DNA from 2 places in the Paenibacillus sp. BT-177 genome. Region 2 is predicted to be linked to the other one. Evidence: riboswitches for the same ligand, from Rfam matches in the RefSeq annotation. Region 2 holds a riboswitch; the other holds the start of a gene.
What was found. Region 2 has a riboswitch for FMN ahead of ribE (riboflavin synthase). Riboswitches for the same ligand answer to the same signal wherever they lie in the genome.
Positions count from the first base shown of each region.

Region 1 (11,089 bases), on a different contig from region 2:
CTGCTGTGCGTCAAGGCCGGGTATATTTCGTAGAAGCAGACCGCTGGAACTGGAGCGATGCCATGACTCGGCAAAAGCTGCTCACTGCACTGCCCAAACTGCTCGTTCATTGATACTGAAATGCTGCATTTTTTTCTAAAAATGCTACATGAGTCCTTGAATACTCCCATCTGCCTCCAGCGACATATGCTCAGCTGCTGGAGATTTGGGCAGTCCTGGCATCGTCATGGTATTACCTGTTTCCACGACTACAAAACCTGCGCCTGCAGACAATGATACGCTGGACACGTGAATGGTGAACCCCTCCGGCGCACCTAGCAAGGAAGGTTGATCTGAGAAAGAATACGGCGTTTTGGCCATGCATACAGGCAATTGTCCAAAACCAAGCTGCTCCATACCAGCCAACGCCCGTTTGGCCGCAGGCGTGTAAGCCACCTCTGCCGCACCGTAAAGCTCCTTGGCAATGACACTAATTTTCGCTTGTAAATCAAGCGTATGATCATATAGCGGTGCAAAATGTGCTTTGTCCTCCTGAAGTAAGTTCAGCAGGCTTTGGGCCAATTTTTCTCCCCCTTGGCTTCCCTGCGCCCATACTTGTGAAAGCTCTGCGGGTACACCCAGCTTGCGGCATTCCGAGAAAATCAAATCCAACTCGGCTTCGCTGTCTGTTACAAAATGGTTAATCGCCACCAGTACAGGCACACCAAACTTTTGCAAATTCCGTACATGTCGGCTCATATTGGCTAATCCGAGTTGCAATTGCTCCAGATTTTCCGCATCCAGCTCATGTTTAGCTACACCGCCGTTATATTTCAGCGCTTTGGCGGTTACAACCAGCACAGCCGCATCCGGCTGCAAGCCGGACTGGCGGCACTTGATGTCAAAGAACTTTTCCGCTCCCAGCTCAGCCCCAAATCCCGCCTCTGTGACGACGACCTCTCCCAGCTTCAACGCCAGCTTTGTCCCCATCAGACTGCTACATCCATGGGCAATATTAGCAAAAGGTCCACCATGCACAATAACCGGAGTGCCCTCCAACGTCTGCACCAGATTAGGCTTTAATGCTTCCCGAAGCAGCACAGCCATAGCTTCCACCGCGTGCAGCTCCTCTGCTGTTACCGCCTCACCGGCTTCGTTATAGCCAATTACCATCCGACCCAACCGTACTTTAAGATCGTCCATATTTTCACTTAAGCATAGTACCGCCATGACTTCGGAGGCCGAGGTGATCAGAAAGCCGCTTTCTCTTACCGCTCCATTCCCCGTTCCCAATCCAGTCACAATACTTCGCAAGCTCCGGTCATTCATATCGACAGTCCGTTTCCACACAATTCGGTCTGGCTTCAGCCGCAAAGCATTTCCATGGAACAAATGGTTATCAATCATCGCTGACAGCAAATTATGCGCAGCTGAAATGGCATGTATATCCCCTGTAAAATGCAGATTAATGTCTTCCGCCGGAACAATCTGGGCCTGTCCTCCCCCGGTTGCTCCCCCTTTCATCCCAAAGCAAGGCCCAAGGGACGGCTCACGCAGTGCAGCAACGGTTTTATGCCCCATCGTATTTAGTGCCTGTGCCAGTCCGATGGTTGTCAGTGTTTTTCCTTCTCCAGCCGGGGTGGGATTCATCGCCGTAACCAGCACCAGCTTTCCATTCGGGCGATCCTTTAACTGCTCCCACAGAGATGGATTCAGCTTCGCTTTATATTTGCCATACGTCTCCAGATGCTCTTCTTCAATTCCTGCTTCTTTGGCAACATCAATAATCCTCTTCATCCTTCGTTATGTACCCCCCGTTTTATAAGTCTGAACAATGGTGTCAAACCCTTTATCATTTCATTCTACCAAAGTGTACCGTTTATTGCGCTATGATTCATTTCATCGCAAGCGTTGCTATCCTGTGAGTTATAAAAAAAGGCATCCCCTGCCCGCATGAACTTTGAGGATACTCTTTTGGTATGTCCTAATCAGCATAAATCCTCTAAAAGTCAGGACAGCTTGGGACTACAAACCATCCATATGTAAACGCTCAACTACTCTCTACTTTATAATGCTTTTCTAGCAGTTCCTTAAAAACATCAATCGGGTACTTGTATTGATCCGTTTTGAACACAATTCGGTTATTCCATTGATTCTTTTCCAGCTCGCATCCATGCTCCATATCCAGTTCCTTCATAATAAATATAATCTCATCTAAGGTTACCATCACACTATGTCTGTTCGTCGTAGTCGCCAGCATCTGCTCGCCTTCCTGTATGTATGCCTTAACGATCTGTTCATCAAACCCTTCGCTGATCATTAATTCCTTCAAGGTTTGTACAAAAAGAGCTGGCAGATTTTTGTACTGCGATTTTTTAATTCCAAACAGCGTGACGCTTAAGCGGGAAATATCATGCATAAACACAATATTTTTTCTGCGATTTAGTAAGAACAATCTGGCATGCCAACTATTCAAAGGCGGATAAATATCAACTTGAAGTGGTTCAGTCTCCCATTCCTTCAGCAGTTTTTCTGTTCCCCGTATAACAAACATCATTGCTCTCCTTTATTGACGGTCCTGTACCGTAGCTCATGATCTGGCATACCTAGTCTCTCACATCAGGCATACCCCGGATATTATAACTCCGTATTCCAAACATCGGATTATAGACTATTTCAGTATAGGATAGGGGAATGATTTATTGCCTGACACTGCTGAACGTAGCTCCTTCGGGACAAACCAGGGCATTTTCAATTTCTTAGTGGATATTTTTTATGGAAATCCCCTCCACCGCTCTATATAATTCAGATACAGTTCGTCACACGAGCTAATCTAAAAATTAGGGGTGTTTCACACCTATGCCACAGCATATTTTACTTATTGAAGACGATCTATCTATTGCTGAAATGCTGCTTAAAGCACTCACCAAGGAGGGCTACAATTTAACCACCGCCTCTGACGGGGAAGAAGGGCTTATTGCCTTTGAACGGCATACTTATGACCTGATCCTCGTAGATTTGATGATGCCGAAGGTTGATGGTATGGAGGTAATCCGGCAAATTCGTACCCGTAGCGCCGTGCCGATTCTGATTATGTCGGCTAAGGACAGCGATGTGGATAAAGCGCTTGGACTGGGCTTCGGGGCAGACGATTATGTTGCCAAACCTTTCTCAATGCTCGAAATGACGGCTCGTATTCAGTCCGCGATCCGCAGATCGACTACATATGCCCGTCTGCAACAGCAGGAGGAACAGCCGCAAGCACAAGTGTTGACCTATGGAAATCTACGCATTGATTTTGATCATTTTACAGTCATTCGCGATGGAAATGAAATTCAGCTAACAGCCAAAGAATCCGATATTCTGAAGCTGTTTGCATCCAATCCGAACCGGGTATTTACGAAAGCTCAATTATACGGGTTTATTTGGAAAGACGATTATATGGGTGATGAGAATGTGATTAACGTCCATATTCGCCGCCTACGTGAGAAAATTGAAGAAGATCCCTCTCACCCTGTCCATATTAAAACGTTGTGGGGCATCGGCTACAAATGGGAGACTGGCTGATATGATCATCGAAAACATTTTTGAATGGATTGTCGTCCTCATAATGTCCGTCGTTATCATATGGCTTTGGCGGGAACGTGTAGCCTATAAGCGCAAAATCAAGAATGTTCGAACCCTACTAGAGCGGATCGTGACCGTAAATCATGCGGAAAAGCTGCTATATGTTACAGGTGACGTGGAACTGCAGCGACTCATGACGGAAATCAACCGACTACTAGACTTAAATCTGAGAGTATCAGCCGATTACCACCGGGGCCAAATCGCTATGCGCAAAATGATTTCGAACATTTCCCACGATCTTAAGACCCCGCTTACCGTTGTGCTTGGATATGCCGAGATGCTGGATGGCGATCCAGATATTTCGCCAGAAGAACGTATAAAGCTGCTATCCAGAATTCATCAAAAGACCAGCGAGGCTATTGAGTTGATTGGAAGTTTTTTTAACTTGGCGAAGCTGGAAGCTAACGATACTGACATTCAACTGACCCGACTGGAGATAGGAGAACTATGCAGACGCAGCATTTTGGAGTTTTATGATCTGCTGACGGCTCAGGGTTTTACGGTACATATTGACATCCCGGAGCATCCCATTCATGCCTTGGGGAACGAAGGAGCCATTGGGCGGGTGCTGAGCAATCTGATTTCGAATGCCATTCGGTATGGGGCAGAGGGTCGAACGCTAGGCCTAACTCTGTCAGAACAGCAGGATACGGTGCGTATAGAGGTGTGGGATCGTGGAAAAGGCATACAGGAGCCGGAGCAGGATAAGGTTTTTGAACGCATGTACACACTTGAGGATTCCCGTAATAAGGCGGTACAGGGCAGTGGACTGGGCCTTACGATTGCCAAACGACTGGTTGAATGTATGAATGGAGAGATGCAATTGACCAGCAAACCTTATGACCAGACCGTTTTCTCTTTTACTTTGAAGAAGATCAGCTATTAAGCGAACTGCTCAACTTAATAAATTTGTAAGGATTACGAAAGAAAAATGAACATTTCGCCCTTTATTCTTGAATTATCAACAGCACACGAAGGGAGAACACCCATGACTTACATATTACGTACACATCAGCTGACCAAAGCCATGAAGGGCAATGAAATTGTAGCAGGGGTCAGTATGAATGTGCGCAAGGGGGAAACCTATGGCTTTCTCGGTCCCAATGGAGCGGGCAAGACGACGGTGATGAAAATGATTACCAACCTGCTCAAGCCAACATCGGGCGAGATTGAACTGTTCGGTGAAAAGCTAACGCCACAGTCTTATCATCTGCTCGGACGGATGGGCTCGATTATTGAATATCCGATTTTTTATGAAAGGCTGACGGCTCAGCAAAATCTTGAGCTTCATTGTGAATACATGGGCTATTATAATAAGCAGGCTGTCCGGGATGCACTGGAATTAGTGAACTTGCGGAATGCGGGTGACAAACCGGTAAAAGACTTTTCACTCGGAATGAAGCAGCGTCTCGGGATTGCCCGAGCCATTGCGACCAAGCCGGAGCTACTCATTTTGGATGAACCGATTAATGGTCTGGACCCGGTGGGAATCAAGGAAATTCGGCAGTTATTCCATATGCTATGCAAGGAATATGGGATGACGCTGCTCGTGTCCAGTCATTTATTAGCGGAAATTGAGCAGATTGCAGATACAATAGGCGTGATTAATCACGGACGGCTGATTGAGGAAGTTTCGATGGAACAGGTACGGGATACCAATACGGAATATATCGAATTTATTACCAACGATTGTAAAAAAGCAGCCTATATCCTCTCCCATCATCTGAGTCTGAATAATATAAAGGTACTCAGTGAACAGAGTATACGTATTTACGATCTTAGTGTACCGCAGAAGCAAATTACGAAAACGCTCATTTTAAATGATGTAGAGGTCGATTCCATTCATCAAAAAAGCAGTACGCTGGAAGACTACTTTTTACGTCTGTTACATGGAGGTGATCACCAGCATGCTTAAATTAATACAGTTGGAGATGAAGAAGCTTCATCTGGTGGGTTATATCCGTTCAGCACTGATCGCCAACGCCTGCATTTTGGGGTTGCTCTGTATTATTGCGCTGGACAGCCAAAATGAAGGAGTACCCGAATTTACACAGTACGCTCAGCTTCTCGATCTTATGGACAATATGGTGAGGGCAACGTTTATTGTATTTGCCTCCGTTCTACTGTGCCGTTTTATCGTAGGAGAATTTAAATCCAAATCGATTACAATCTTGTTCATGTATCCGATTCATCGTCAAAAGCTAATGATCGCCAAGCTCTTGATTGTGCTTCTGTTTACATTCTTGTCTATTGTAATCTCGGAAATCATCATTACGGCTGCGATCCATTTGCTCAACCAGTTTGTCATAATTGTACCGGATAAGCTCACTCTTTCTATACTAGCCGAGCAATCAGCGCGCACGCTAATCAATGCCGTTGCCGCCAGTTTTATGGGATTGGTTCCACTGTATATGGGAATGCGAAGATACTCTGTACCCACGACTATTGTGACCTCGATTCTGATTGTAGCATTACTTTTCTCCAATAATAACGGTGCTACCCTTAGCTCCATTGCTCCCGTGCAAATCAGCTTTTCTGTGCTGGGAATGCTTGTGGCTTATGCAGCCATTCGGCGCATTGAGTATAAGGATATTGCCTAGTAATCAGGATTAAACATAGAACGCTTTCATAAAAAGATGAAAATCCTTGCTTGATATACACACATTTTTCACTGGACTTCATTCAAAAACAGGTATATCCTATAGGAGAAATTAAAAAACGGAATAAGGATCTTCGGGGTAGGGTGAGATTCCCAACCGGCGGTATGGCTCATGGAGCTAAGCCCGCGACTCTGTATCCGGCAACAGGATACGGACTGATTTGGTGAGATGCCAAAGCCGACGGTAAAGTCCGGATGGAAGAAGATCGAAATATGAACATGCCGCAAAGTTGATGAATACTGCATTATGGTTGTGCAGTGACTTCATTTAACTTGCATCAAACGGCAAGTTTATTTGATCAACCCCCGTCTTGCATGGCCTTCGCCATGGACGGGGGTTTTTGTGCCACCGGTCCTGTATTCGCAAGGAGCTAAATAAGTATGAGTCAATCATCAACTGTACTAACATCCAAGGATTTTGATCGTAGCTCCCACATGAAAAGCGGTTTTTGGCTAGTCGCGATTGGAGCGGCCTTGTGGGGCGCAGACCCGCTGTTTCGTATTATTTTGTTAAAATCATTTACCTCAGCACAAATCGTACTGATGGAGCATGCGCTACTCTTTATCGCTCTGACGCCGATGCTGTGGAAGCATCGCGAGGAACTCAAAACGATACGATTTCGTCAGGTTTTCGCTATTTTGTTTGTCTCATGGGGTGGCTCGGCACTGGCCAGTGTGATTTTCACCATGGCGCTCAGCAACGGTGATCTGAATGCCGTACTTTTACTTCAGAAGCTTCAACCTTTGGTTGCTATTATTCTGGCCCGCGTTGTATTGAAGGAAATGTTACCGCGTCATTTTGGAATATTAATTGTCATCGCTCTGTTCGGGACGTATCTTCTGACTTTCGGTTGGTCACTTCCCTTTGGACATGTTCATGATTTTGTTCAAGTTGGTAGTCTGCTTGCACTGGGTGCAGCGATTCTGTGGGGCGGTTCGACCGTTATGGGCAGCTACTTGCTCCGTTCGATGAAATATGAAACTGTAACCTCCCTTCGCTTCATGGTGGCGCTCCCTCTGCTCATTGTTCTCACCTCTGTGGAGCATGCTCCGTGGAATATGCCTACAGGTACATGGGCGGGCGCAGCTGTAATTATCAACTTGCTGCTGCAGGCATTGCTTCCGGGTCTTCTCAGCTTATTACTGTATTACAAAGGCTTAAGTACAACCAAAGCTTCTTATGCTACGATGGCAGAATTGAGCTTTCCTATGGTAGGTGTCGTGATTAACTGGATCGCTTTCCAACAAATCGTTACCGTAGCGCAATTGACTGGTTTTATGCTTATCTGGGTTACACTCTTTATGATTTCTCGTCAGCAAAAAAATTAATAGCATGACCCCCTTTCATGCTCACCCAAGCCAAATCGTGAAGATGCTTTTGCATCTCCGATTTGGCTTTTTATGTATGCATATTCATACCGTGATTAGCCCTTAAGAACTATTTTTTAAAAAATGTACCTAAAACATGCCTTGATTCATCATTTTTTAAGATTACATCTATAAAATTAGTCGATTTCTGTCGAATAAAACAATGTAGTGACCATCAGACACAGAGGAGAAAAAACATGACTAAAGAAAAACAAACAGTTCCGTGGTGGAACAGGTTTCTCAAGCAGTTTTATTTAATGAGGACAAAATTAATCATTTCTTTTTTGGCTGTGTTATTGATTCCGAGCTTACTTATTGGATACTTTTCTTATCAGGGGGCTACGACACAGCTCAGTCAGCAAATGGCTAATTCGGTATACACGAATCTGTATCTGATCCAAAGCAATGTCAATCAGTATGTATCCCCGATCATGAAGGACGTGGACGTCCTTACCAGTGAAATCCAAGCTGATTCCATTGGTTCCGATCAAGAAGCCCTTCAGAAAAAATTGGATGACATCGTCAAAGCTCATCCTGAGTTAGATGCCGCGCTCCTTGGCAATGCGAAAGGAGAATATATCCGTTCTCCGCTAAAAAAGGAGGCTGATTATGATCCTAGGGAGAGAAAATGGTACAAAAATGCGATGCTACATAAGGGTAACATATTTGTCGGTGTTCCAGTTGCCAGCGTTACGACAGGGAACCTAGTAGTTAATGTATCGGCAACGCTGAAGAACGGTGAAGGGGCTGTTGCATTGGCTTTGAATCTGGACAAGATGGGGGACAGTCTGCAGTCTGTTAAGATAGGCGAACGCGGAGGACTCATCATTGTTGATTCTGATCATAAGGTTGTATCTGGAGCTGGAACAGCCTTTGACAAGACTGGCAAAAAACCGGCTGACACTATGGAGGGACTTCCCAAAGTGGCGGCAACCGGAGAAAATGATACTCCTTCCGTGTCGCAAATTAAATTTATGAATCGGGATGTGCTGGCCTTTACACTTAAGGACCCTCTCACTGGATGGAATATTGTTGCATTATCGGATCTGGAGGATTACAGTGATGCAGCCCAACCGATTCTGAGGCAAAGCCTGATTGTAATTGTTATTTCCATACTGGCCGCTGCGATCATCATAGTGCTGATGATCCGCTCATTCCTGATCCCTCTCAAGAAGCTGCAAGCAGGAACACGGATCGTCCGTGATGGAAATCTGACCGAACGTGTAAATCTGTCTAGGAAGGACGAGTTCGGCGAGCTGGCACAGAATTTTGACCAGATGACACATTCCTTGCATTCGATGGTCTCCGAGGTCAACCAAACGTCCTCCCGACTTGCATCCTCTTCCCTGATAATCAAGGAGAGCACAGAGCAAACGACGGAGTCCGTACAACATGTAGCGGAAACGGTTATGGAATCCGCGGAAAATGCAGCGACCAGCGCCGAAGCATCCGAGCAAACCGCCAATGCCGTTGAAGAAATGGCGAAGGGTGTCAGCACGATTGCTGAATCGGCTAGCTCTATCGTGGATTCAGCAGGAGAAACCGAGCAAGACGTAGCTCAAGGCAGTCAAATGATTAGCCATGTGCGGACACAGATGGACCGCATTCTGGAAGCTGTAAGCCAAACGGCTAGTCTGATGGATGAGCTATCCCAACTCTCGGACGATGCGAAGCAAATGAATGCGGCTATAGCTGCCATTGCCAAGCAAACTAATTTGTTGTCCCTGAACGCATCTATTGAAGCCTCCAGAGCAGGCGAAGCTGGGCGTGGATTTGCCGTAGTCGCTATAGAGGTACGCAAACTGTCGGAACAGTCCAAGGAAAGCGCTGATTCCATCAGTCAGATCATTACGCAGATGCTCGATTTGATTCAACGCTCTACCGCCACGATGAATGGCAATGTTCGTAATCAGGTGGGTGAAGGATTACGAATTAGCCAAGATGCAGAAGGTGCATTTACAAATATTGAACGCTCTACTTCTCATATCGTGGAACAAATTCAAAGTGTGTCCGCTGCTGCTGAACAAATCTCAGCAAGTACAGAGGAGGTTTCCGCCACTGTTACCCATTTGGCAAGCCTATCCCGCAATTCGGCGGACAGTTCGCAGACAACCTCCGCTGCCGCTCAAGAGCAGATGGCAGCCATGGAGGAAATCGCATCTTCCTCACAAGAGTTGTCCAACATGGCACAGGATCTGCAAGAGCTGGTTAAGCGATTTAAGATTTAACCTACACATTGCATCGTTGCAGTTTCATGCTAGTAAGATGGGCAGCAGTACATCTAATTACTAGAGGATTTTTCAAAAATCCAATAAGCGACTTCCAATGAACAAGATATAGATCGAAATGGTTTAGTTCGTCAATATCTTTACACTTTGGAGCGACTGGAATCGAATTTTCCAAAATCCTGACTAACAAAAGCCTTCGTCCGCATACAAAATACGGGCGAAGGCTTTTTCGTTGAATCCTTGAAACAATGTCTCGTATTTACCTATATGCTCATCTGCCCCGTTAGTTGGCGGCGTCTATCCCCTTCTGGATCATGTTCCACCATAATATTCTGATGAAAAATGGCTGTAGCTCGCTGTTGCTTGTCGTACATCGGCCATGCCGTCTCAGGCAGCATGGGCTTCCCTTCACGTGCAAAAGCAATCCATGCCTGCTGCATATCATGAGCAAGCTTCTGCATCGAAGGCTGAATCTCTAATCCCAGCTTGCCCAGCAGCTTCAGATTATCGAAAACAAAAGCAATTTCTGCACCGTGCACCGCTTGTTCAAAGGTAGGATGTCCCGGCAGGGTCCAATCAAAACGATACATCCATACCGATGCATACGCCGACTGTGCAGCGGCAAGAGCCAACGCGGGACGCCAAAAAATGAGATCGGTCAACATTTGCGCCTGTCCCTCAATGGTAACTGGAAAAGGTTCTATCAGGTCGCCAATGTCGGACATGCCTGTCATCATTTCCAATGCCTGACGTGCTGTTGGCTTATTCATTAGATGGGATTCTTTGCGAATGAAATAGTTCCCCTCATGCAAGTTCGTTCCAATCATAACAGATACCTGTTTGGCTGAGCCTTGGGCGATTGCAGACAGGGGTACATCCGGCAAGGTCACCCCGTCTACAACGGGTTGATAAATCATCGCCATCCCTGGTCCGATGACTTCATGTGTTTTTGCCATAGCGAGCATCAACGCATCTGTCGGCAACGTAAACAATCGCTCAGGATGCTGAGTGTCTACACCCAGTTGCTGTAAATACACAGCCGCCACTTGCTCGGCCTGTGCAGTTGGCAACACCTGCGATGCCCCGCTCTGCAAAATTGCACGCTGGAACAGCCCCTCAGCGGCTGGCATCGCCAATAAAGCGGCAATACTCATCGCGCCTGCCGATTCACCGAACACCGTTACTTCATCCGGGTTGCCGCCAAAGGCAGAAATATGATCCCTAACCC
Region 1 is NZ_JAOYTP010000002.1:353,984-365,072, forward strand. Features, by position in the region: gene OIU26_RS07845 (helix-turn-helix domain-containing protein) at 1-113, shown strand, start outside; gene OIU26_RS07850 (formate--tetrahydrofolate ligase) at 145-1,776, opposite strand; gene OIU26_RS07855 (DUF6933 domain-containing protein) at 2,030-2,533, opposite strand; gene OIU26_RS07860 (response regulator transcription factor) at 2,839-3,546, shown strand; gene OIU26_RS07865 (sensor histidine kinase) at 3,548-4,492, shown strand; gene OIU26_RS07870 (ABC transporter ATP-binding protein) at 4,595-5,521, shown strand; gene OIU26_RS07875 (ABC transporter permease) at 5,514-6,206, shown strand; FMN riboswitch at 6,332-6,476, shown strand; gene OIU26_RS07880 (DMT family transporter) at 6,647-7,594, shown strand; gene OIU26_RS07885 (methyl-accepting chemotaxis protein) at 7,831-9,861, shown strand; gene OIU26_RS07890 (carboxylesterase/lipase family protein) at 10,125-11,089, opposite strand, start outside.
Region 1: linked by a shared signal. The riboswitch ahead of OIU26_RS07880 (DMT family transporter) and the one ahead of ribE (riboflavin synthase) in region 2 are both predicted to bind FMN.

Region 2 (11,089 bases):
ATTGATGATATTGTGGATAAGGTTATGGTGGATACGGTACGAGACAAAATTAAAAATGTTAATCTGGATGGTATTCCACTGGCTGATAAGCAATTAGAGGAGACGATTATCAATAAAGGTTGGAATCCATATCCATTAGTACGATATTCAGAGCGACCAGATGTTGTAGCTTCGCATATTATGGAAGGAAGGCTCGTTATTTTCGTTGATACCTCACCCAGCGTAATGATTTTGCCTACCACTTTTTTTGACCTGTGCCAGCATGCAGAAGAGAATCGGCAAACCGCTTTTATGGGTAGCTATTTACGCTGGGTACGTTTTATAGGCATATTCGCCTCGATGTTTCTGCTTCCGATGTGGCTACTAATGGTTATCAATCCCGAATTAAAACCGGCGTTTCTCGATTTTATCGGCCCTCAAAAGGAAGCGCATTTTCCGCTGATTGCCCAGTTTATCATTGTGGAACTAGGGGTCGATCTTATGCGAATGGCAGCTGTGCATACTCCGACACCATTGGCTTCCGCCATGGGGTTGATTGCAGCGATTCTGGTTGGTGATATAGCGGTTAAGACGGGGCTGTTCGTAAATGAAGTCGTATTGTACATGGCTGTTGCTGCCATAGGAATGTTCGCGACACCAAGCTATGAGTTGGGGCTCGCGAATAGACTGATTCGACTATTCCTGCTGATTGCTGTTGCTATTTTTCACGTACCAGGCTTTGTCGTGGGCACGACACTGATCATTTTGATGCTGACACTGCATCGGTCATATAATTCTTCGTATTTGTGGCCGTTTATTCCTTTTAATGCCAAAGCGTTAGCTTCCATCTTGTTCCGTATGCCTGTACTTGATGCGCCTAACCGCCCGTCATTTAATAAAACGAGGGACAATACGCGTATGCCCCATACGGATGCCAACACAGATTCGAACTCAGGCAATGGACAGGAGCATTAATGTAAATGATCTGCATAAAAATCCATTGTGCTTGATGTTTTTTTTGCTATACTGGTGTAAACATTCGATGGAATATGACTAGCTTGTTCCAGAAAGAGAGGCGCCAGAACATGTATTTGCATGGAAGCAGTAAAATTAACAGCAATGGACATTTGGAGATTGGCGGATGTGATACCACGCTTTTGAAAGAGCGTTTTGGCACGCCGCTATATATTGTAGACGAACAGTTAGTCCGCCGGCGCTGCCGGGAATTTATAGAAGCATTTCGTGAGACCGGTTTAAAGTTTCAAGTGGCTTATGCAAGCAAAGCATTTTGTGTTATGGCAATGTGCGCTTTAGCTGCTGAAGAAGGGATGTCGCTCGACGTTGTTTCCAGCGGAGAGCTGTTCACGGCGCTGCAAGCAGGATTCCCGGCAGAACGAATCCATTTTCATGGCAATAACAAGACGCCGGAAGAAATTGAAATGGCGTTAGAGGCTCAAATTGGCTGCTTTGTCGTTGATAGCAAAATGGAATTGCATTTGTTACAGGCTCTCGCCTCTGAAAAAGGACAACAGGTCAATATTTTACTGCGGGTTACGCCGGGGGTTGAGGCGCATACGCATGAATATATGGCCACAGGTCAAGAAGATTCAAAATTTGGTTTTGACATTGCGAATGGCACAGCCCGTCAAGCGGTGGAACAGGCTATCAAGCTGGATCATCTTAATCTGCTGGGAGTACATTCTCATATCGGCTCGCAAATCTTCGAAGTCAATGGCTTCCAAATGGCTGCCGAGCGGGTCGCAGTTTTTTGCAGGGAGATTAAAGAACAGCTTCAGTATTCCTTCAAGGTGATTAATCTCGGTGGGGGATTTGGTATCCGTTACACAGAGGAGGACACACCGCTGAAACTATCCACCTATGTACAGGCTATCGGCGAAGCGGTAAAAACTCATTTTTCAGGGCTTTACGATGAACTTCCAGAAATTTGGATTGAGCCGGGACGCAGTATTGTAGGTGATTCAGGTACAACCTTGTATACGGTAGGAAGCATCAAGGATATTCCGCAGGTTCGTAAATACGTTTCTGTAGACGGCGGAATGACAGATAATCCACGTCCTGCACTGTATCAGGCCAAGTATGAAGCAATGCTGGCTAATCGAGCCCAAGATGCGAACGAAGAGACAGTGTCCATTGCAGGCAAATGCTGTGAAAGCGGCGATATGCTTATTTGGGATGTAGAACTGCCTCGCCCGAATAGCGGAGACTTGCTCGCTGTTGCCTCAACCGGAGCTTATAATTACTCCATGGCGAGCAATTATAACCGGATACGCCGACCAGCAGTTGTATTTGTCAACAACGGTGAGGCCGAGCTGGTAGTGCGTCGGGAAACCTACGAGGATATCGTTCGCAATGATGTTTTGCCACAGCGCTTGGTTCGTGATCAAGCCAGTTCAGTGGTTCAGCCCAATGCCAAGATTACGGTTTCGTCCTGATTGTGGAATTTAAAATTCAAGCAGGCCATTGCGTCGGTAATAATAAACCGGGGACAATGGCCCCTTTTTTTTGGACAAGGCTTTGCTAAGCGCGCCAATTCATAGTAAACTGGAACTTGATGTTATTTAGTTCTCAAAACAGGTTGAAAAGGAGATACAAACAATGAAAAAAGGTAGAATAGATCTTGAAAACGGCGGTATCGTCGAAATTGACTTTTTCCCAGAAGAAGCTCCAAACACCGTTGCTAACTTTGAAAAGCTGGCAAACAGCGGTTACTACAATGGTTTGAGCTTCCACCGTGTCATCCCGGGCTTTGTTGCTCAAGGGGGTTGTCCGATCGGTAATGGTACTGGCGGTCCTGGCTACACCATTGACTGTGAAACAGCTACGAATACAACCAAGCATGCCAAAGGCGTTCTGTCCATGGCTCATGCAGGTCGCAACACAGGTGGCAGTCAATTCTTTATTTGCTACGCTCCACAGCCGCATTTAGATGGAGTACATACTGTATTTGGTAAAGTAACCAAAGGTATGGAATTCATTGATGCTGTAAAACAAGGCGACAAAATGAAAGAGGTTAAAGTATTTGACGTGTAATTTACCATTACATGCATGATTTGAATTTTTTTAAATAGCGTTGCACCTAAGCCGTTCTGTCTTTGGACAGGGCGGCTTTTGTTGTCTTTTGTTTGACGGTTTGCTGATTTTTACAATCACGTAGGTATTACAGTGCGTAAGATCACATTCGAAAAGTAAGTGTTGTGATAGCCTTTTCATAAGAATGCATTTTCCATTTATTTTATATGAGTATTCAAGCTTAGTAAGAGTTGGAAAAGAAGGGGGCTTATCACATTGTCTATTTTAACGCGCACAAATCGACTCGGATTTTTTGAAATCCGGCTGGAATCCATTGGTGGGCTCGGCGCAAATCTGGCTGGCAAAATGTTGGCCGAAACTGGGGTGCTTGGTCTGGGACTGAATGCTTCAAATTTCTCATCCTACGGTTCGGAAAAGAAGGGATCTCCAGTTAAAAGCTTTGTTCGCTTCTGTGAGCCGGAGGTGGATATTCGCGATCACAGTCCGATCGAGCAACCGCATGTGGTAGGCATTTTCCATGAAACGTTATACAAAACGGTAAATGTAATCAGCGGCCTGCCAGCAGATGGGATTGTAGTGGTAAATTCCACACGTCCGGCAGAAGAAATACGGGCTGATTTGGGACTGGTATCCGGTACATTAGCAGTGGTGGATGCGATGGGCATCGCACTGGAAGAGCGGACCAAACTAAATACGTCCATGCTAGGTGCCTTGTTCCGTGTCTGTGATTTCCTGGACCCGGAAGCAATGAGATCGGTTATTCGCAGTACTTTTGAAAAGAAAAATCCACAATTAGTGGAACCTAATCTGCGTACGTTTAATCGTGGTTTTGAAGAAATGCAACTACATGTATATCCGGTTACTGCTGATGCGCAGGATCGGGTTTTTGAACGTCCGCAGCCTTTGCTAGGGTACGAAACTCAATTGCTGGGGGGCGTTATTGCAACTCAGGGCAACAGCATGACGAAAGATGTTAGTGGTTCACGTCAGGGTTATGTACCTGAGTATGAAGCTGATAAATGTACTCATTGTGCCAAGTGTGATTCGATTTGCCCGGATTACTGCTTTGTATGGGAAGAGCAAGCAGACAAACGCGGAAGAATGATGCCGTTTTTGCAAGGGATTGATTACCAGTATTGCAAAGGGTGTCTGAAGTGTGTAGATATTTGCCCGTCGGGGGCATTAAGCTCGCGTCGCGAACAATGGGGCTGGGCGGAGCAGAATCGCGTTGCCCACCAATTTCCAGTATATGAAGGAGGGCGTGCGTAATGGCAAAGCTAGAGGAAGAACTCAAACAGACGGGCGCCGCACAAGTGACAACATTCGAATCCGGTAATGAAATGGCAGCTACAGCGGCTGCGCAGATCAATTATCATATGATGGGATATTTCCCGATTACGCCATCGACTGAGGTAGCACAGTATCTGGATCAAATGAAAACGCGTGGTCAGCATAATATTAAGCTGGTTGCAGCAGATGGAGAACACGGATCGGCAGGGATTTGTTATGGAGCTGCGGCAGCAGGAGCGCGGGTTGTGAACGCTACCAGTTCGCAAGGTTTCCTATACATGCTGGAGCAGTTGCCTGTTCAGTCGGGTACCCGTTTTCCTATGGTTATGAATCTGGTGACAAGAGCTGTCAGTGGTCCCTTGGATATTCGGGGGGATCATTCGGACCTGTATTATGGTTTGAATACAGGCTGGGTCATTTTGACGGCAAGTACGCCACAGGCTGTGTATGATATGAACATTATGGCCCTGAAAATTGCAGAGCATAGCGATGTACGGTTGCCTGTAATGGTCGCATACGACGGTTTTTATACGTCCCATCAAAAACGTAAAGTGCAATATTTTGCCGATGCAGAGACCGTGCGCGATTTTGTAGGCCCCAACCCGAACCTAAATTATCCGAATATTACGGATTTTGATCATCCTGTCACTGTGGGTGCGCATATGAACGGCGATGATCTGACGAATAATCACGTTCAACTGTCCGAAGCGTTGAAGCTTTCAGAAGGAGTATATGAGCAGGTAGCAGCAGAATATGCCGCTTTATCCGGTCGGGAATATCCGATTTTGGATCTGTATCATATGGAGGATGCTGAGGTTGCGGTATTTTTGCTGAATTCGGCGGCTGAATCGGCCAAGGATGTGGCAGATCAACTCCGCACGCGAGGCATTAAAGCCGGTGTGATTCGTCCGAATATCATCCGGCCATTCCCAGCTGCACAACTGCGGGAGGCATTGCGCCATGTCAAGGCGCTGTTGGTGGGTGAACGTGCAGATTCGTACGGGTCAGATGGTGGTAACTTGACGCATGAAATCAAGGCGGCGTTACAAGAGGACCCATTGAACCAAACCATCGTATTAAGCCGTATCTTTGGCTTGGGTGGTAAGGATTTTTATGCGGAAGATGCAGAGGCGTTCTTCCAGCTTGCGATTCAGGCGGCAGAGGCTGGACGAGCGGAAAAGCCCTTTGATTATTACGGGATTAATCCGGGTTCACCGGACAAAGTGATGCCGCAAGTCATGCAGCCACCACGTGGCAATGCATATCGTACGGGTCTGATTCAGGTTACGCCGGACGAGGCGACTGGGAAGCTCAAAGTCAAGGTACCACCTCTGCGTTCGTTGACAACCAAACCACGTCGTCTTACACCAGGGCATGGGGCTTGTCCTGGTTGTGGAGCCTTGTCTGCGCTTGAGCTATTTTTTAAAGGAATTGAAGGCGATATTGTCGTACTGTTCCAGACTGGCTGCGTTTATGTGGTGACGACAGGGTATCCATATACATCACACAAGCAACCGATGATCCACAATCTTTTTCAAAACGGGGCCGCTACCCTTTCAGGTGCGCTGGAAGCTTACATGGAGATGAAGCGACGTAATGAAATTGAGATGTCGGATGATCCGACCTTTATCATGATCAGTGGTGACGGCGGGATGGACATTGGTATGGGTTCTGCGATTGGTGCGGCTCTGCGTAACCATAAACTGATTATGCTGGAATATGACAACGAGGGGTACATGAATACAGGTTCGCAGCAATCGTACTCCACTCCAATGGGGCATATGACCAGTACGTCGGGTGTAGGGAAAATGCAAAAAGGGAAGCAAGGGCATCATAAGGATACCGTGCAAATCATGGCCGCCTGTAACATCCCGTATGCCTTTACAGCAGCCGAAAGTCATCCGCAGGATATGCTGCGCAAAGCCGCCAAGGCTCAATGGTATGCCAACAACGTGGGTACGGCATATGGTAAAATTCTTTGCGCCTGCCCACTCAACTGGAAATCCGAAGACAGACTGGGTACTAACATCGTGGGCGCCGCAGTCGAGTCTTGCTTCTTTCCTTTGTATGAAATCGAGCAGGGAAGTACGACGATTACGTACAATCCGGAAGACAAGGGAAAACGGATTCCAGCCGCAGAATGGTTAAAACTAATGGGTAAAACGAAGCATCTTCTCAAAGAGGAAGCAACGCTGGCTACCTTTGAGCAGGAGATTGAGCGTCGCTGGACTATCCTGAAAAAGAAACATGAAATTTCGGAGTTATAATTCTGTTTTTTGCATAATAATCGTGTAACATTGTTAGCCGCTGTTTCGGCACCAGTTCGATTGAGATTCCTTGCGCTTGCTGCGCAAGGAATCTTTTTTTGCGTTTATGGACTGAGGCATAAAAAAACAGGTAATGATTTCCGATATAGGAGTGGAGGCCTATAGAAGGCATGTTATAAAGTTTTCTTCTGAATTTTAAGATGCAATGAGGTGCAGGTAATGATTAAGCTGAATACAGTTGAAATAATTGAAATTATAAAGAAGCAAATCCCCAAGGTTATGAACATTACGCCAGTGGAACTCAAGTTTACGGATGATTTTGGACGAGCATCGCTGGCGGCAACAGAACACAAATTCACGCTGACGAACCAGCATTATTCTGCCAAGGTGATGGATTGTGTGTTAGAAACACAAGTGCGCCCTATTTTAATGTGTGAAATTATTTATTTTCTAAAATGCGAGTTTATTGATGGGCATGTGGATGTGCGACTGGATTATGAAGCATGTTCTGAGGGAGAGCGAGGACCTGTTGCTTCGGCCGTTATTACCTTTGACCATGATACACAGCTTGGAGTCGACGAACTGGCCGATCTGATTGATCTGGCACTTCATATGAATGATAAAACCTGGTTTGAAGAACTCTCCAGCCAATATGTCAAAACCAAAGCAGGAGCTTCTATTAGATAACTTGCTTTTTTTTGAAGTCGGTGCTAATATACGTAACAAGTTTAATGTTAATTCAATTAAATAAGAGCAAGATCCTTCGGGGCGGGGCGAAATTCCCCACCGGCGGTGATGGCATGTTTGTGAATCGCTTCTGCGAACACAGCATGGCTTAGTCCGTGACCCGGATGCTGAACAATCAGCAGAAGGTGGACCTGGTGTAATTCCGGGACCGACAGTATAGTCTGGATGGGAGAAGGATACGAAGCGCATGTGCATGACGTGACATGTGCCAATTTTTAGCATACGTAAAAATGCGTACGGCTTATTTCGTTGTAGGACAGTATCGGACGACAGCTTTGATTAAGCTTTCTTTTTGATAACGTTCTGAGCGTAATTGCTGTATCTTCGATCATGCTTTCTTTTGGCAAACCTATGATTTCATGTCATTTTAAGACATACATGAACTGCGCTTGTATACTACATATGTGACTCTCATCACCCCCATGACGGATTGAATCCTGACTGGGGGTTATTTGCGCTTACAGCAGATGAATTAGGGATAAACTGAAATGTAGTGGAAAGGAGTGAAAGTATGTTTACCGGATTGGTCGAGGAAGTGGGTCGCATTCAAAGTATTTCCAAAAGCGGTGAAGCGATGGTGCTGGGGATTTCGGGTTCTGTGGTATTGGGCGATTTGAAAATAGGCGATAGTGTCTCGGTAAATGGGGTTTGCCTGACGGCAATACAGATTGGTACTAAAGATTTTAAGGTTGATGTGATGCCAGAGACTTTTCGCAGCAGTAATTTAAGGGAACTCAGATCCGGTAGCCGAGTCAACCTGGAGCGAGCGATGGCGGCGAATGGAAGGTTCGGAGGACATATCGTACAGGGACATGTGGACGGGACGGGTACGATTCGCGGAGTAACATCAGACCAGAATGCAGTTGTGTTCGAAGTTGAGCCTTCTGATCAAGCATTATTTAAATATGTTCTCCTCAAAGGGTCAATTACAATTGATGGTATCAGCCTCACAGTCGCGCAGCGTACGAGAGATAGCTTTGCCGTATCCATCATCCCCCACACCTTAGCTGAAACGGCCTTACAAGCCAAACGTGAGGGAGACACTGTGAATATTGAATGCGACATATTGGGCAAATATGTGGAGCAGCTTTTACATTACAGAGGTTCAGTACCGATGAAGAGAGCAGATCAAGCTCCTCTTAGTTTGGACTATTTGGCGAAACACGGCTTTGCTTGATACAGCCTGATACAGAATGATAGAAAATTTGGTTCAGGAGCATTCGTGACATAAGACATAAGGAGGAGAGGGTTATGGATAGAGGCATCCAAACAAGTGCGACGACAAACATCATGGAGCAGGGCGAGTTGCACCATGACGAAGAGATTCGATTGGATTCCATCGAAGAAGCATTGGAGGATTTAAAGAACGGCAAAGTCGTTATTGTAGTGGATGATGAACAGCGGGAAAATGAAGGCGACTTTATCGCTTTGGCTGAGAAAGCATCGCCTGAGGTCATCAACTTCATGATTACAGAAGGTCGCGGGTTGGTCTGCGTGCCGATCACACAGCACAGAGCCGAGGCATTGGAATTGCATCCTATGGTAGAGCAAAACACAGATTTTCACGGTACCGCCTTTACGGTATCGGTAGATCATATGAAGACAACAACGGGGATTTCAGCGGCCGAGCGCTCTTTGACTGTTCGCGCCTTAGCCGACGAAGCAATCACGGGCAGCGATTTCCGCAAACCTGGTCACATGTTCCCGCTAATTGCTCGCGATGGTGGGGTCTTGCAACGCGCCGGTCATACTGAAGCGGCTGTCGACCTGGCCCGACTCAGCGGCTTCAAGCCCGCCGGGGTCATTTGCGAAATTATAAAGGAAGATGGCTCAATGGCCCGCTTGCCTGATTTGGTCGTGATCGCCAAGCGACATCAATTGAAGCTGATTAGCATTCAACATTTAATTGAATACCGTCGTCGTTTGTCATTGTAAAAAATTAAAAAAAAAGAGAGGTTGATAAGCATGGCACGTTTTCTGGAAGGTAATCTTGTATCAAGTGGTTTAAAGTATGGTATTGTGGTGGGCAGATTTAATGAGTTTATTACAAGCAAACTGTTAAGTGGTGCGCTTGACGCACTTCAACGACATGGTGCACAGGAAGATGAAATTGATGTAGCATGGGTGCCGGGTGCATTTGAAATCTCACTTATTGCACAAAAAATGGCTGCAAGCGGAAAATATGATGCCGTCATTACGCTTGGCACGGTTATCCGTGGCTCTACTTCACACTATGATATCGTCTGCAATGAAGTGGCCAAGGGTGTGGCGGCAAGCAGTCTGAAAACGGGTGTCCCCATTATTTTTGGTGTAGTGACTACGGAAAATATTGAGCAGGCTATTGAACGAGCAGGTACGAAGGCTGGTAATAAAGGTTGGGATTCTGCGCTGGCTGCGATTGAAATGGCCAATCTCGGTAAGCAGTTCTAATGATATAAATGGCTGAAAGAACGGCATATACTGCAAAGTGGAAAAGGGATTGGATTGTTAAGCAAGGCGATGACGTATATACTACAGAAAGAGGGATTGATAACGTAGAGCATAAGTGCTAATGGGGAAAGGTATTGTTGAATGATGATTGGAGTAAGGCAGGGGGAAGCACATTGACAGTCGTAAATTACAAGCTGGAAACATTCGAGGGTCCGCTGGATCTACTGTTGCATCTGATTGATAAAGCCGAGATCGACATTCAGGATATCCCGATTAGCGATATTACTGATCAGTACATGGCTTTTTTGCACAGTATGCAGGAGCTGGAGCTGGACATTACAAGCGAGTTTCTAGTGATGGCGGCGACGCTCTTATCCATTAAGAGTAAATTGTTGCTTCCCAAGCCACCTGTGATGGAATATGACGATTTGGATTATTATGAAGAAGAGGACTATGATCCACGCGAGGAACTGGTTCGCAAGCTGGTGGAGTATCGCAAATACAAAGGGATTGCTCGCCACCTGAGTGAACGGGAGTGGGAACGGAGTCTGATTTATGGCAAGGAGCCGGAAGATTTGAGCGCATTCTTGCCAACCGAACCCGCGAATCCGGTGCATGGGCTGCATGCAAGTGATTTGGTCGCGGCCTTTCAGCGTGCATTGCGCAAAGCTGAACGACGTACGACGGTAACCCGTGTTCATCGGGACGAAATTTCAGTCAAGGACCGTATCCGGCAAGTTATCGGGGCGTTAGAGATGGTGGGGACTGGAGGACGGCTGCTGTTCTCCAAGCTGATGCATGAGGACATGTATCGGCATGAGGTGGTTGTAACCTTTTTGGCTATTCTTGAATTGATGAAAATGAAGCAAATCTTCTGTTATCAGGAGAAGCTTTTCGATGATATTGTAATGGAGTGGAGAGGGGATTTACGGGTTAATGGATTATCTGAAGCTGAAATCAATTATTGAGGGGCTGCTGTTTCTTGCGGGAGAGGAAGGGTTGTCCACCAAGCAGATCGCCGACATTGTAGAGCAGCAGCAAGAGCTGGTTGAAAAGTGTCTGGAGGATATGAAAAAGGACATGGAGCAGGGAGGAAGAGGCCTGCAGCTTGTCCGTATTGCTGGCCATTATCAGCTTGCAACCTTATCCGAACATGCACCCTATTTTGAAAAGCTCGCCTACTCTCCGGCGCGTGCCTCACTGTCTCAAGCTGCTTTGGAGACACTGGCTATTGTGGCCTATCGCCAGCCCATTACAAGAGTTGAAATCGAAGAAATTCGGGGTGTCAAATCCGAGCGGGCCATACATACACTGGTCAACAAGGA
Region 2 is NZ_JAOYTP010000001.1:356,309-367,397, reverse strand. Features, by position in the region: gene OIU26_RS01845 (spore germination protein) at 1-954, shown strand, start outside; gene lysA (diaminopimelate decarboxylase) at 1,065-2,432, shown strand; gene OIU26_RS01835 (peptidylprolyl isomerase) at 2,596-3,030, shown strand; gene OIU26_RS01830 (2-oxoacid:acceptor oxidoreductase family protein) at 3,286-4,299, shown strand; gene OIU26_RS01825 (thiamine pyrophosphate-dependent enzyme) at 4,299-6,587, shown strand; gene OIU26_RS01820 (IDEAL domain-containing protein) at 6,807-7,274, shown strand; FMN riboswitch at 7,343-7,515, shown strand; gene ribE (riboflavin synthase) at 7,846-8,511, shown strand; gene ribB (3,4-dihydroxy-2-butanone-4-phosphate synthase) at 8,586-9,269, shown strand; gene ribH (6,7-dimethyl-8-ribityllumazine synthase) at 9,300-9,764, shown strand; gene OIU26_RS01800 (segregation and condensation protein A) at 9,938-10,732, shown strand; gene scpB (SMC-Scp complex subunit ScpB) at 10,701-11,089, shown strand, end outside.